DNA from 2 places in the Cupriavidus sp. 05N40 genome. Region 2 is predicted to be linked to the other one. Evidence: predicted binding sites of a transcription regulator. Region 2 holds the regulator's gene; the other holds the start of a gene.

Region 1 (8,495 bases), on a different contig from region 2:
CGTCGCGCGCCAGGTGGCGCAGAAGCTCACCGAGAGCACCGGCAAGTCCTTCTTTGTCGAGAACAAGCCCGGCGCCAGCGGCACCATCGGCACGCTGCAAGTGGCGCGCGCGGCCCCCGACGGGTACACGCTGCTGGCCAACGACACCACGTACACCATGCTGCCGTCGCTGTTCAAGACGCTGCCATGGGACTACAACAACGACCTGGTGCCCGTGACCACCTTCGCGCAGACGCCGGTGATCCTGATCGTGCCGGCCAACTCCCGTTTCAAGACATTGCAGGAGCTGATCGACTTCGCCCGGCAGAATCCCGGCAAGCTGAACTTCGGCTCCGGCGGTAACGGCAGTTCCACGCATCTCTCGGCCGAGGTCTTCAAGAAGGAGGCCAAGGTGTCGATCACCCATATCCCGTACAAGGGCGCGGGCAATGCGCTGATGGACCTGATCGCCAATAACCTGGATATCCTGATCACCGCCACGCCGACCGCCGTGCCGCAGATCAAGGGCGGCAAGGCGCGCGCGCTGGCCGTGACCGGGGCGACGCGCGTGCCCGCGCTGCCGGACGTGCCAACCTTTGCCGAAGCCGGCCTGAAGGACTACAAGGTGATCAACTGGTTCGGCCTGGCGGCGCCCAAGGGCACGCCGCCCGCGCTGGTGGCAAAGCTGCAGGCGGAGGTGAGCAAGAGCGTCAACAGCGCCGAGGTGAAGGAGCGCCTGGCCAGCCTGGGCGCGCAGCCGGGCGGTATCTCACCGGCCGATTTCGCGCGCCGCATCAAGGACGACACGGCCCTGTGGACCCGGGTGGCGAAGGCCGCCGACGTGAAGGCGGAGTAGGCGGAACGCGGCCAGATGGCGACCAGATTGCGGCCAGATGGCGGCCAGATGGCGGCCAGATGGCGGCCAGGTCGCGACAGGAACCCGACAAGAACCCGATAAGGAACGACCATGTATTTCAGAACCGTGCCCAGGGAGATCCCGCTGCAGGTCTTCTCGTCCATGCCCGCCCATTTCCGCAAGGCCGGCGTGCGCTCCGAGTGGGCCGATGCCAACAAGGGCGGGGCCTGCATCGACAGTTTCCTGGAGGGGCCGGTGTTCGATGCAGCCGGCAACCTTTACGTGACCGATATCCCGTTTGGCCGGATCTTCCGTATTTCCCCGGCGGGCGCGTGGTCATTGGTGGCCGAATACAAGGGCGAGCCCAACGGCATGAAGTTCCTGAATGCGCGCGAGCTGGTGGTGGCGGACTACCGCAACGGCCTGCTGCGCGTGCAGGTCGAGACGGGCGAGGTGACGACGCTGCTGGGACGGCGCAACGCCGAGCAGTTCAAGGGCGTAAACGACCTGGTGATCGCCCGCAACGGCGACCTGTATTTCACCGACCAGGGCCAGACTGGCCTGCACGACCCCACCGGGCGCGTCTACCGCCTGCGCGCCGGCGGACAGCTCGACCTGCTGCTGGGCAATGTGCCCAGCCCCAACGGGCTGGCGCTGTCGTGCGACGAGAAGGTGCTGTTCGTGGCGGCCACGCGTGGCAACTGCGTGTGGCGCGCGCCGCTGCAAGCGGACGGCAGCGTGTCCAAGGTGGGGCAGTTCTTCACCTTCTACGGCACCAGCGGGCCGGACGGCATGGCCATCGACGGCCGCGACCGGCTGTTCGTGGCGCATGCCAGCCTGGGCTGCGTGTGGGTGCTCGGCAAGCGCGGCGAGCCCGAGGCCATCCTCGCCAGCACGGCGGGCGCCACCACCACCAACCTGGCCTTCCAGCCCGGCACCCATAAGGTGTTCGTCACCGAATCGGAAACCGGCTCCATCCTGTGCGCCGACCTGGCCGAGGCCGGGCTGGCCGGCTGAGGCTCACTTCGGCAGCAGGTCCTGCAGGTCTCGCAGCGTCGCGCCCCCGCTGGGCACGCCCGGTACGGCGGCGAGCGGGCCGGCGCCCTGGCTGGCGGCCGGGGCAGGTGCCGCCGCGGGACTGGCGGCGCTGACCGGCGTGCCGTGCGCGATGACCGGCACCGCCGACGGGTCCAGCCGGCCGTTCTGGCCCAGCGCGACCTGGCCGCAACCGCTCAGGAAGCCGTCCTTCTTCAGGCTGTTGGTGATGTCGATGGCAAGCACCGCCGCGCGTTCCTCGATGGGGATCGCCTGGGCGCCGCGGCTGAACGAGTACTTGCCCTTCCACACCGCGCGGTTCTGCATGGCATCGGTCAGCGTGGTGCCGTAGTTGATCGACATGCGGTTGCCGTAGGCGCCGATCACACCCCCGCCATTGGCGATGGTCAGGATGGAATCCGCCCGGAAGCCGCGCATCTTGTTCGTGAGGGCGGACGAGTCCAGCTCCAGGCCCGATAGCTCGTCATAGGCCGCTTCCACGCCACACTGCTTGGCCAGCTCGCGGAACTTGGCGGCGAACGCCAGCGAGAAATCGTTGTTCCAGCCCATGCCCGTCGTGCCCACCACATACATGCGGGCGGGCTTGCCGTTATAGTCGGTGGCGCGGGTAGAGACGGCGACGGTCGCCGGCGCGCACCCGCCCAGCAGCAACAGGACGGCAGCGGCGGCAGCGGTGCCAATACGGTATGTGTGGTTCATGCTCGTCGTTACTTCACATAGGAAAAGTAGTAGGGGCTGGAGACGGACCGCATCACGTAGCGCCCGTTGCCTTCGGTCAGCCGGTAGCAGGTTTGCATGCTGCTGAACCTGGGGTCGCCCATTTCGATGCAGACCTGACCGGCCTCCTGCTCGATGCGGTAGCGGCCGGGCGAAGTGCCGCGGCTGACCGAGTTGGTGACATCGAGGCTGCCGCCTTCGCGGATATCCATCCACAGCGTGACACCCGAAGGCGCGGTGGCGTTGATGCGGCCGAGATGCGCGAAGTGCGCGGCCAGCTCGGCGCCGGTGAGCTGCCGGTCTTGCGCGCCGGCCGCCGGCTGCGGCGCCGGAGGCCGTGCTTGCGCGGCGGGCGCCGGGGGCGCTGTCTCGCTGCGAAAGCGCTGCAGCGCCAATGCCGACCTGGCCGGCACCTCGCCGATCCATTGCGCGGGCACGGCGAAGTTGAGGTTCTGCGCGTCGGTGCGCATCAGGTAGGTGATGCCGATCAGCTGGCCGTCGGCATTGAACAGGCCGCCGCCGCTGGACCCGGGCGAGATCGGCGCGGTGGTCTGGATACGCACCACGCGGCCGTTGGCGTCCTTGTTCAGGGAGGAGAGCAGGCCGTCGCTGAGCGTCAGCTCAAAGCCGCGCGGCGCACCGATGGCATAGACTTTCTGGCCCACCTTGAGCGACGCGAGCGGGGCGATCTTCACGGGCGGCGCGCCCAGCCCCTTCGCCTGCAGCACGCACAGGTCGCGCTCCACATCGGCATGCACCAGGCGCGCGACGTGCATGGTGTTCTCGCGCCGGATGCCGATGGACTTGCCATTCTTGAGGACATGGCAGTTGGTGACCAGTTCTTCCGGGCCGGTGACCACCGAACTGCCCAGGCCGATCGTGCCGCCCTGCGCGTCGAACACCGTGACCACCCAGATGCTTGGCGACTCCCGTTCATACAATTCCGCCGAATCCAGCGCAAGGCCGGAGAGGGGGATGCCGGCAGTCAAACACGAAATTGCGACGTAACCCGCGATTTTTTTCGCCCGACCCATGATGTTGTTGTTGGTGACTGTTTTCTTGCCGGATTCAGCCGCTGCCCGGGCTGTCCGGTCTTTCCCGGCCTGCTTTGCAGACGCTGCAGGCGATCTGGCCGGGGCTGCCTATCATAAACGTTCCGCCCGCCGCGCTAAAGCTTTGTGGCTGCCAGCCGACAATTAACGGGCAGGAATATCCCCGGGTGGTGCCGCGGCTTTTCCGGCCGGACTGCCGGCATCCTCGCCACCCGCCCACCCAACCGCAACCTGGAACAGGACAATTCATCCATGGATACCTCCATCGTCAGCGCGGCGAGCAACCCCGGGACCGACCCGGTCAGCTTGCTGATGCTGCGCAAATCGCTTGACCTGCAGGCCAACAGCGTGGCCACGCTGATGGCATCGGCGGCGCCGGTCGGCGTGCCCGCCAGCAACCCCCCGCATCTGGGCCAGAACATCGACATCAAGGTGTGACAACGGGGCAGCCCGCGTCCGGGGTGACCCCGGGCGGGGGCTGTCTATTTCGGGGTGCCGGCGTGCCGGCGCCGTTCCCGTTCATGCGGTAATCTCCACCATCCCGTCACAATGGCGCGGCCGCTTTCATCGAACGGGAACACACGAATGAACGTACTGATATTCGGCGCGACCGGCATGGTCGGACTGGGCGTGCTGCGCGAATGCCTGCTGGCCGAAGACGTGGCGCGCGTGCAGACGGTAGGCCGCACGCCGACCGGCCAGCAGCATCCCAGGCTGACCGAACTGGTGCATGCGGACCTGCTGCACTACGACGGGATCGAGCCGGCGCTGACAGGTTTCGACGCGTGCTTCTTCTGCCTGGGCGTGTCCTCGGGCGGCATGTCCGAAGCCGAGTACACGCGCGTGAGCTACGACATCACGCTGGCCGCCGCGCAGGTYCTGGCCCGGCTCAACCCGCAGATGACCTTTGTCTATGTTTCCGGCGCGGGGACCGACAGCACGGAGAAAGGGCGCTCGATGTGGGCGCGGGTGAAAGGGCGTACCGAGAACGCGTTGCTGAAATTGCCGTTCAAGGCAGCGTATATGTTCCGCCCGGGCGGTATCCAGCCGTTGCACGGCATCCGTTCCAAGACGGCGGCCTACCGGATTCCCTACATGATTGCGGCGCCGGTGCTGCCTTTGCTGCGGCGCTTGTTTCCGGCTTATCTCACTACTACCGAGCAGGTGGGGCGTGCCATGCTGATTGTGGTGCGGAGGGGGTTTCCTCGGGGGGTTGTCGAGGCTCGGGATATTGATGGTATGCGGTAGTTTTTGCTTTTTTTTGGCTTTTTTGGGCTTGGCGGCTTGAGTCTCATTTGGCGTTTATGCGTATGAGGGTGTGCTTTGCGTCTCTGGGCCTAGCGGCGCGGGCTTGGTAGCCCGTTCGCACACATGTAAGTGTCACTTTTCTTTTCTCGAAAAGAAAAGTAACCAAAAGAAAGCGATTCTTGCAGAAGGCTGGGCGCTCAGATTTTATGGGTGGTGGTGGTTTCGTGGTGGGTCTCATGGCTTTGGCTGGGCTGCTGGCGCTACCGGTTTGCTCGCCTGCGGCATCGCGGGTGGCGTTCGATTCGTGGTGGCGCTGCATGATGGCGTTGGCCCAGGTAGTTCAGGCTGCTGCCGCGACCGGGGTGGATGGGCGCGTCATAGGAACGGCGCTCGATTCGTGGTGGGCGCGGTGACCCCTGTTTGAGCTCGGTGCRTCATAGCTCGGACCTGTCAGAAATTTTGTGTTTGGGGCATAACATGTCGCCACCCGGTACACCCGGTACACCCGGTACACCCGGTACACCCGGTACACCCGCGCACCGGTCCACCGCGCCCACCACGAAACCAAGAGGGTGCTATGTCGTGGTCGCTTAAGCCGGTYACGGCAGATGGCCGAACAAGCAGTGCGCCCGCCATCATAGGTCTGACCCCGAAACCACTGTCGCCCGCAAGATCGCGGCCGCCCGCCCCGGTAACGGCAGGATGCAAGCAGAACCAAGAACCCCACGACGAAACCAGCAACACGAGAAACCCCAAGGTTTCTGCCCCTGCCGGCCAGGCAGCCCGCTTTCTTTGCCTACTTTCTTTTCGGGGAAAAGAAAGTAGGTCGCTCCGGGGGAGCGAAAGCCTTTGAATTTGACTTTGAATTAGCCTTTGACTTTGAATTAGCCTTTTACTTTGAATGAGCCTTTGGCTTTGAATTAGCCTTTGACTTTGTCTTTGAATTTAAGCCTTTAAATCCAACGCGAAAAAACGAAATGACACTCACCAGAATACCCAAACCTAGGCACCAATCATCCCATCTTAAACACTATCCCCGCGCCCGCCCCGCCAACACCTGACTCAGCCCCAGCCCAGCCACGGCCGACAAGGCCGAAAACAAAAACACCGAGCTATAACCCGCATGGCTGGCAATCACCCCGGCCACCGGCCCTGTCACCCCCAGCGACAAATCCAGAAACAGCGCATAAGCACCCAGCGCCGAACCGCGGTTGCTGGCCGGCACCAGCTTGACCGCTTCCATGCCCAGCGAAGGAAACACCAGCGCAAAGCCGAATCCGGTAACGGCCGCGCCGGCCAGCGCCATGGCCGGGGAGTCCGCCATCCAGATCAGCGCCAGCCCGAGCGCTTCCACCGCGAACGAGCACAGCGCCACCCGGTAGCCGCCAAAGCGGCCGATGCTGTCGGCCAGCAACAGCCGCGCGACGATGAAGCTCACGCCAAGGCTGGTCAGCGCAAGCGCGGCATGGTCCCAGCCATGGCTGGCGTAGTACAGCGTGACGAAGGCCGTGATGGTGCCGAAGCCCACCGAGCCCAGCGCCAGGCACAGGCCGAACGGCGTCATGTGGCGGAACACGGTGCGGAAGGGCATGCGCGCGCCCTTGACGGTGGGCACCGCCGTCTTGCGGCGCGCCAGCGCGAACGCGGCCGCCGCCAGCGCGGTGGTGGCCAGGCCCAGCGTGGCGAAGCCCCAGTGTTTGTCGAGCAGCACGCCCAGCGGCGCGCCCAGCCCCAGCGCCCCGTAGGTGGTCATGCCGTTCCACGAGATCACCTTGCCGGTGAAGCGCGGACCCACGTCGCCGATGCCCCAGGCGATGGTGCCGGTGGTGACCAGGCTCTCGCCCGCGCCCAGCACCAGCCGCCCGGCGAACAGCCACGCCAGGCTAAGCCATGGCGTGCCTGCGAATGTGCTGGACAGCATGACCAGCAGGCCGCTGCCGGCGCACAGCGCGAGCCCGAGCGTGACGGATTTCTTCGGGCCTTGCAGGTCGCACAGGTTGCCGGCCCAGGCCCGGCTGAGCAGCGTGGCCAGGTACTGGATGCTGACCGCGAGGCCGGCGACCACCGTGCCGTAGCCCAGGTCGCCGTGCACGAAGCCGGGCACCACCGCCAGCGGCAGCCCGACGGTCAGATAGGCGATGAAGTTGAAGAAGACGATGGCGACGATGCGCCGGCTGATGCTGCCTTGACGGTGTTCCCCGGACGGGGCGGCGAGCGTCGGACTGTTTGCGGACATGCGATGCGGGGCGGAATGGCGATATGACGGAACAACGGGGTCGGCACAGGCGGGTCCATCGCGCGGCGGCGGCCGGGCAACGGGCTGTGGCGGGGAAGGCGGCTTGGGCTTGCCGGCGGCTACTCGCGTCGCGCGGTGGACGCGGCAAGGCGGGGGCGGCGCGGCTTCAGGACTGGCAAGGACATGGCAGGGCGGGCGGTTGGCCGGCGCTTGTCCCCAGATGCGGGCCGGTGAAAAGAATCCGCCCGGTCATGTGCGATCGCGCCGGGCTGGTATCGCGATTTTAAGCGTCTGTTTAGTTCGTGTAAATCGGCAACGGGATTTACCGTTGCATCCATGCTCGAACCCGAGCCGGTCCGGTGAAAAAGTTATCCATGAGCATCTTTTTCTTGCCTGGCGCGCATTGCGGCGGCCCGTGCACGTAGGTCGCGGGAGGCGGACAATGGCCGCTGGCTGTGCAAGGTGTCTTCTCCGTGGATGGCTGACCCAATGAAAGGACCGATCATGCAACTCGGAATCGTGGGGCTTGGGCGCATGGGCGCGAACATCGCAAGGCGGCTGCTGCGCGGGCAGCACGAGGTCGTGGTGTACAACCGCAGCGCGGACAAGGTGCAGGAACTGGTGAGCGAGGGCGCCCGCGGCGTTTCCAGCATCGAAGACCTGGTCGGCAAGCTCGAGGCGCCGCGCGCCGTCTGGGTCATGCTGCCGGCCGGCGAGCCCACCGAGCAGATGATCGCGTCGCTGGCCGGCTTGCTGGCGCCCGGCGATGTGATCATCGACGGCGGCAATACCTTCTACAAGGACGACATCCGGCGTGCCGGCGAACTCGCCGGGCGCCAGCTTCACTACATGGATGTGGGCACCTCCGGCGGCGTGTGGGGGCTGGAGCGGGGCTACTGCCTGATGATCGGCGGCCCGGCCGAGGTGGTGGAGCGGCTCGATCCGCTGTTCGATGCCCTGGCCCCCGGCTACGGCACCATTCCCCGCACGCCGGGGCGCGATCCGGCCAGGAGCCGTGCCGAGCGCGGTTATATCCATGCCGGCCCGGCCGGCGCCGGGCATTTCGTCAAGATGGTCCACAACGGCATCGAGTACGGCCTGATGCAGGCCTATGCCGAGGGCTTCGACATCCTCAAGACCCGGTCCTCCGGGAGCCTGCCCGAAGCCGAGCGCTTCCAGATCGACCTAGCCGACGTGGCCGAGGTCTGGCGGCGCGGCAGCGTGGTGTCCTCCTGGCTGCTCGACCTGACCGCGCAGGCGCTTGCCGGCGACGTGGCGCTGTCGCGCTTTCCCGGCGAGGTGGCCGACAGCGGCGAGGGCCGCTGGACCATCGACGCCGCGGTCGAGCAAG
Region 2 (5,205 bases):
TACAATGGGTCCTGTTCTCGCGGCCCGGCCCGCGCGCCGGTGGCGCGCCAGCGCACCGCTCCTTGCCTGGATGCACCCATGATTCCTCGTTTCCGGTCCGCCGTTGCGCGTGCCCTGCTCTGTGTGCTCGCCGCCGGCGGCGCCCTGTCCGGCAGCGTCCGCGCAGCGCCGCCCTCGCCCTTTGCCGAAGACCCGGTGCGCGTCGCGGTGGAGCGGTTCCTCGAACGCCAGACCGCCGGGCTGCCCGGCAAGGCCAGCATCCAGGTCGTGCCGCCGTCGGGCGGCCGCGCACCGGAATGCACCCTGCCCGAACCCTTCCTGCCGCCGGGCGCGTCGCCCTGGGGCCGCGTCTCCGTCGGCGTGCGCTGCGGCGGCGAGCGCCCGTGGACGCGCTACGTGCAGGCGCGCGTCGCGGTGGTGGCCGATTACTACGTGGCCGGCCGCAATTTCACCCCCGGCGAGCCAGTAGACCCTTCTGACCTGGAAGTGCGCCAGGGCGACCTTTCCAACCTGCCGCGCGCGGTGGTGACCGACCCCGCGCAGATCGCGGGCGCCGTGGCCGCCAGCCGCATCGCAGCGGGTTCGCCGATGCGCACGGATCTCCTGAAGAAGGCCATTGCCGTGCGGCAGGGACAGAACGTGACGGTGGTGGTCGAGGGGGATTCCTTCCAGCTCAGCAGCGAGGGCAAGGTGATGGCCGAAGCCGCGGTCGGCAGCAATGTGCAGGTGCGGCTCAAGAGCGGCCAGGTGGTCAGCGCGCTGGTGCGCAATGGCGACACGGTGGTGCTGCAGCAATAGGCTGGCGTGCCTGGGTAGCGCAACGGTCTCATGAGACAATGGCGCGCAGCGCTGCAGGATGTGCAGCCGGCATCCCAAGACCGGCGTCCGGCGGGCAGCGTGGCCGGACGGGTCCGTGAGCCGGGCCGGATGGACCCGGGGCGGCCCTAAAGTTCTGCCGCCACCGTCCGATAAGCCAGAGGTACCCAGCAAGGAATCACCGTGAAGATCAATCAGACCACCTCCTCGAGGCCGGGCGACGCCGGCGACGGTGCAACGCGCAGCGTGGCAGGCACCCCCGCCGGCCCGGCCGCCGCCCCGGAAACCCCCGGCGTGCGCGTCAGCCCGCTGGGCGCCCAGGTGCGCGAAATCGGCGCGCGCCTGGTGGAAGACCAAGACGACGACATCGATACCGCCAAGGTGGACGAAATCCGCCAGGCCATCGCCGAAGGACGCATCAAGATCGACCCCAGCAAGATCGCAGACGGTCTGCTGGCGTCGCTGCGCGAACTCAACGGCGGCGCCTGACGCTCGACACCGGCGGCAAAGCCAACCCACGACACTTAGGCAAGCCATGAGCCAGTCCCTGATCCAGAACCTCGCCCGGGAAACCGAGCTCTCCAAGGAATTCGCCGCCGTGCTGGGCGAAGAGCGCGCCATGATCAAGGCGGGCGACTACCAGGCGCTGGTCGGCCTGCTGGATCGCAAGGTCGAACTGGCCGGCTCGCTGCAGACGCTGACGCGCACGCGCGAGGCGCAGATGGGTGCCATGGGGATTCGCCTCGGTGCGGGCGGCCAGCTGTTCGGGCGCGAGATCGTGCCTGCCGTCGAGACCGCATGGCGCGACCTGCTGTTCGCCGCGCGCATGGCGCGCGATGCCAACGCCGTCAATGCGGCCGTGGTGGATGCGCATCTGGAGTTCACGCAGGAAGCCATCCTGGCGCTGCGCCACCGGGGCGAGACGGGCACGTTGTACGGCAAGGACGGGCGAACCCAGCAAGGTCCGCAAGGCGTCAGCCTGGCGGCGGGCTGAACCGGTGTCTTGTCGCCACGGGCTTTCGCAAGCCCGCGGCGAAATGCAGGAAAGACCGAACGAACAAAAAAAGCGGCTTCGCTCCCGGCAGGGAAGGCGAAGCCGCTTTTTTTTGTTCGGGCGCGGTGGCGGAGCCGGTGGCTTGAGGGTTGGAGCCTGAGGCTTGAGACTTGAGGCTTGAGCGGCTGCGGGGGCTTGGGAAGCGGCGCCCGGGCGGAAAGGCCCGGGCCGCCGAATCCATGCACCTGCGGTCTTACCTGTACCCCACCACCACTTGTCCCGACTGTCCCTGCAGGACGGGCGTCAGCGCGCCCTTCCCCGGTACCTGGAACGCGAACACGAATCCCCTGCCTGCGTCATCCCCGCTGAAGGCATCGGTGAGTCCCTCCGCCCCCGGCAGCAACACGCAGCGCTGCGCATTGCAGAGATAGGCCTGCAGATCGAGCGGCGGCGTGCGGGTAAAGCTGTAGCGCCACCGCACGGTGGTGATGGCGCCCTCGGCCTGCGGCAGATACCCGGTCGGGGTGATGGGCGCGGACATGGTGCGCAGGCCCTTGCCATACAAGGCGGGGCCACTCACGGAAGCCGACCACGAATGCAGGGTAGGTCCTGCCGGCGCGGCCCAGCCGTGGCTGCAGCATGCGGCAATGGCCGCCACGGCGATATGGCGGGACCTGGCTTTCATAGCAGCCCGCGCAGCTGCGAACGCAGGCGCGTGATGGCCTGGCTGCGGATCTGGCAGACGCGCGACTCCGTCACCTCGAGCACGGCGCCGATCTCACGCAGGTTCAGCTCCTGGTCGTAGCACAGCGACAGCACCAGCTTTTCCCGCTCGGGCAGTCGCTCGATGGCGCGTATCAGCGCTTCGCGCATGCCGCTCTCCATCAGCACGGTGAGCGGATTGCCGTCGTCGCTGACGCTCAGGTGGCGATCCAGGAAGTCTTCTTCGCCGGAGCGTTCGAAGTCTTCGTAGTGCAGCAGCTGGCAGCCATAGACCTCGTTGAGCAAGGTCTGGTATTCGTCGAGTGGCAACTCGAGCTCCTGCGCCACCTCGGAGTCCAGCGGCGCCCGGCCGAGCGTCTGCTCGAGGCCGCGCACGGTACGCTCGATGCGCCGGGTGAACTGGCGCAGGCTGCGCGATTGCCAGTCGTTGGCGCGCACCTCGTCGAGCATGGCGCCGCGGATGCGCTGGCTGGCATAGGTCTCGAAACGCGCACCGTGCGTATCCTCGTAACGCTTGGCGGCGTCGAGCAGGCCGATCATGCCAGCCTGGATGAGGTCATCGAGCTGCACGCTGGCCGGCAGCTTGGCCGCGAGTTGCAAGGCGATGCGACGCACCAGCGACGCATGCGCGGTCACGGTGTCAGTCTGTTCGAGCTTTCCCTGAATCGTATACATGGTGGAATTCTCGTGAGTCCTAGCTGGCAGGCCCGGCGCTCAGGCCAGGGCCGTGGCCGGCGGCGCCAGCGGCGCGGCCGGAGGGGTTGAACGGGCTACGGCTGGTGAAGGCATGGGAAGCGGCCAGCCGGCGATGCCGACGGCAAGACGGCGCAGGGCGGCAGTGGCCGGCGCCGCCGGATACGCTTCGACCACGCAGCGGCCAAGCGCCGTGCTGCGCTCGACCAGCGGATCGTGCGGCAGGCTGCCGGCAGGACTCGCGTCCACGCCGAGATACTGGCTGGCGGTGCGCGCAAGATTGCCGAGCACGGCGCTGGCGGCGGCGTCGCTGGCGGCGGCATTGACGACCAGGTGGAAACGGCGGCAGGCGTAGAGGTGGTTCAGCTGCTTGATGCAGGCATAGGCGGCCTTGATCGATGCCGGCTCGGCACGCAGCACCACCACCACGTTGTGCGCCATGCCGGCCACCTGCGACAGGGCGCCCTCGGCATCGCTGCGGGCATCGCTGAGCACGGTGCGGTAGCCATTGAACAGGCCCAGGTCGCCCGTGGCCTGCGGGCTGCCGGGCAGCACGCCGATGGTGCCCGCGGGACGTTGCCCCAGCGCGGCCTCCAGCGTGAGCGCACCGCCCAGCACGGCGGCCAGCGTGCCCTCGGGCGCCGCGCCGGCCAAGCGGGTGGCGCGCGCGCCAATGCGGTCTTCGTCGATCAGCAGCACGCGTTCACCCTGCATGGCGAGCGCATTGGCCAGCCCGAGCGCCACCGTGGTGGCACCGGCGCCCGCATCGCTCGCGACCACCGCGATGCGGCGCGTGGCACGCGGCGCCAGCATGCGCCGCAGGCTTTCGGCCTGGTCCAGGGCAAGTGAATTCACGTTTTACTCTCCCTGCACCTGCGCCAGCGCCTTGAACATCCGGCCACCATCGACGAAGCCGTCGGGCTCGGTGGCGGGCGCGGCCGGTACGGTCGGCACGGCAGGTGCGGCACGGCCATTGCGCGCGGGGTAGTTCTCCAGCACGTCCAGCAGCGCCAGCAGGCGGCCCATGCCTTCGACCAGCACGGCAGCATTCGGGGTCTGGCGCGCCGGCGCGCGCGCGGACAGGCGCGCCAGGAAGGCCGCGGCTTCCGTGTCGCCGGCCTGCTCCAGGCGCAGCGCGGCCACGGCCATCTGCAGTGCCAGCAGGCGCGCGCATGCCTGGTTTTCCGCCTGCGCGGCATCGTTGGCGCCGTCCTGGCGTTCGCCCTGGCCGAGATGGTCGAGCGCATGGCGCAGTGTGCGCAGGTGCGCCTCGCCGGCTTCGGCCCAGCGTGCCCAGCGCGCCAGTTGCGCGCCCTCGGCCAGCAGTGCGGGCTCGCACAGCAGGTATTGCACGGCCAGTGTCTGGCCGTTTTCACGGTCGACCAGGCGCGATACCAGCAGGCCGGCCTCGGTGCCGCCCTKGCTGCCGCGCGTGCCGCGCACCTGGCTTTCGAGCACGCGCACCGGCGCTTGCGCGATCCACTGCACGGCATCGCGGCCGCGGTACTCGATCTCTTCGAAGGCATGGAACGTCAGCGTCTCGGCCAGCGCATCGACCTTCAGCGCAACGCCGTTGCTGGCGACGCGCGTGGTCTTGCGGGTGGTGGTCAGCCAGCGCTCACCTGCCTGCTGCCAGCGCGCCAGCGTGGCCGCGGCCGGCATGGTGTCCAGCACATTGACCACGGTACGCGCGGCGGCGATGGCGGCGCCCAGGTTGGCGGCGTCGGTTTCCCAGCCGCCCTGGCTTGCCTGCAGCGCTGGGGCGGTACGCCCGCCCGGCGCCGCGGCGGCAGCCAGCGGCAGGCCGTCGCGGTCGGCCAGCCACAGCGTATGCTGCCACGGGCGCGGCGCGCGGCGGCCGGCCGCGGGCGCGGCCACGGTGGCGCTCAGCGCGAGCACGAAGCGGTCGCACTGGCGGGCGAGATCGCGGCAGGCGGCCTCGCGCACGTGTTGCGCCATCTGGCGCGCCGACGGTGCGC

What was found. Region 2 encodes FliA, which starts transcription of late flagellar genes. Its sites were predicted from a motif close to CTAAAGTTTNNNNNNNNNNNGCCGNTA; they were not measured.
Region 1: AC1DO7_RS33885 (YjfB family protein) is a predicted target of FliA. The motif match lies at 3,777-3,803, and genes of this name have one in related genera.

What each region holds. Positions count from the first base shown of each region.
Region 1 is NZ_JBFTND010000212.1:2,054-10,548, reverse strand. Features, by position in the region: gene AC1DO7_RS33905 (Bug family tripartite tricarboxylate transporter substrate binding protein) at 1-835, shown strand, start outside; gene AC1DO7_RS33900 (SMP-30/gluconolactonase/LRE family protein) at 947-1,852, shown strand; gene AC1DO7_RS33895 (hypothetical protein) at 1,856-2,590, opposite strand; gene AC1DO7_RS33890 (S1C family serine protease) at 2,599-3,549, opposite strand; gene AC1DO7_RS33885 (YjfB family protein) at 3,913-4,098, shown strand; gene AC1DO7_RS33880 (NAD(P)H-binding protein) at 4,246-4,908, shown strand; gene AC1DO7_RS33875 (MFS transporter) at 5,939-7,144, opposite strand; gene gnd (phosphogluconate dehydrogenase (NAD(+)-dependent, decarboxylating)) at 7,538-8,495, shown strand, end outside.
Region 2 is NZ_JBFTND010000072.1:34,505-39,709, reverse strand. Features, by position in the region: gene flgA (flagellar basal body P-ring formation chaperone FlgA) at 79-798, shown strand; gene flgM (flagellar biosynthesis anti-sigma factor FlgM) at 1,000-1,305, shown strand; gene AC1DO7_RS17995 (flagella synthesis protein FlgN) at 1,352-1,810, shown strand; gene AC1DO7_RS17990 (flagellar protein FlhE) at 2,064-2,495, opposite strand; gene AC1DO7_RS17985 (RNA polymerase sigma factor FliA) at 2,492-3,208, opposite strand; gene AC1DO7_RS17980 (MinD/ParA family ATP-binding protein) at 3,248-4,081, opposite strand; gene flhF (flagellar biosynthesis protein FlhF) at 4,085-5,205, opposite strand, start outside.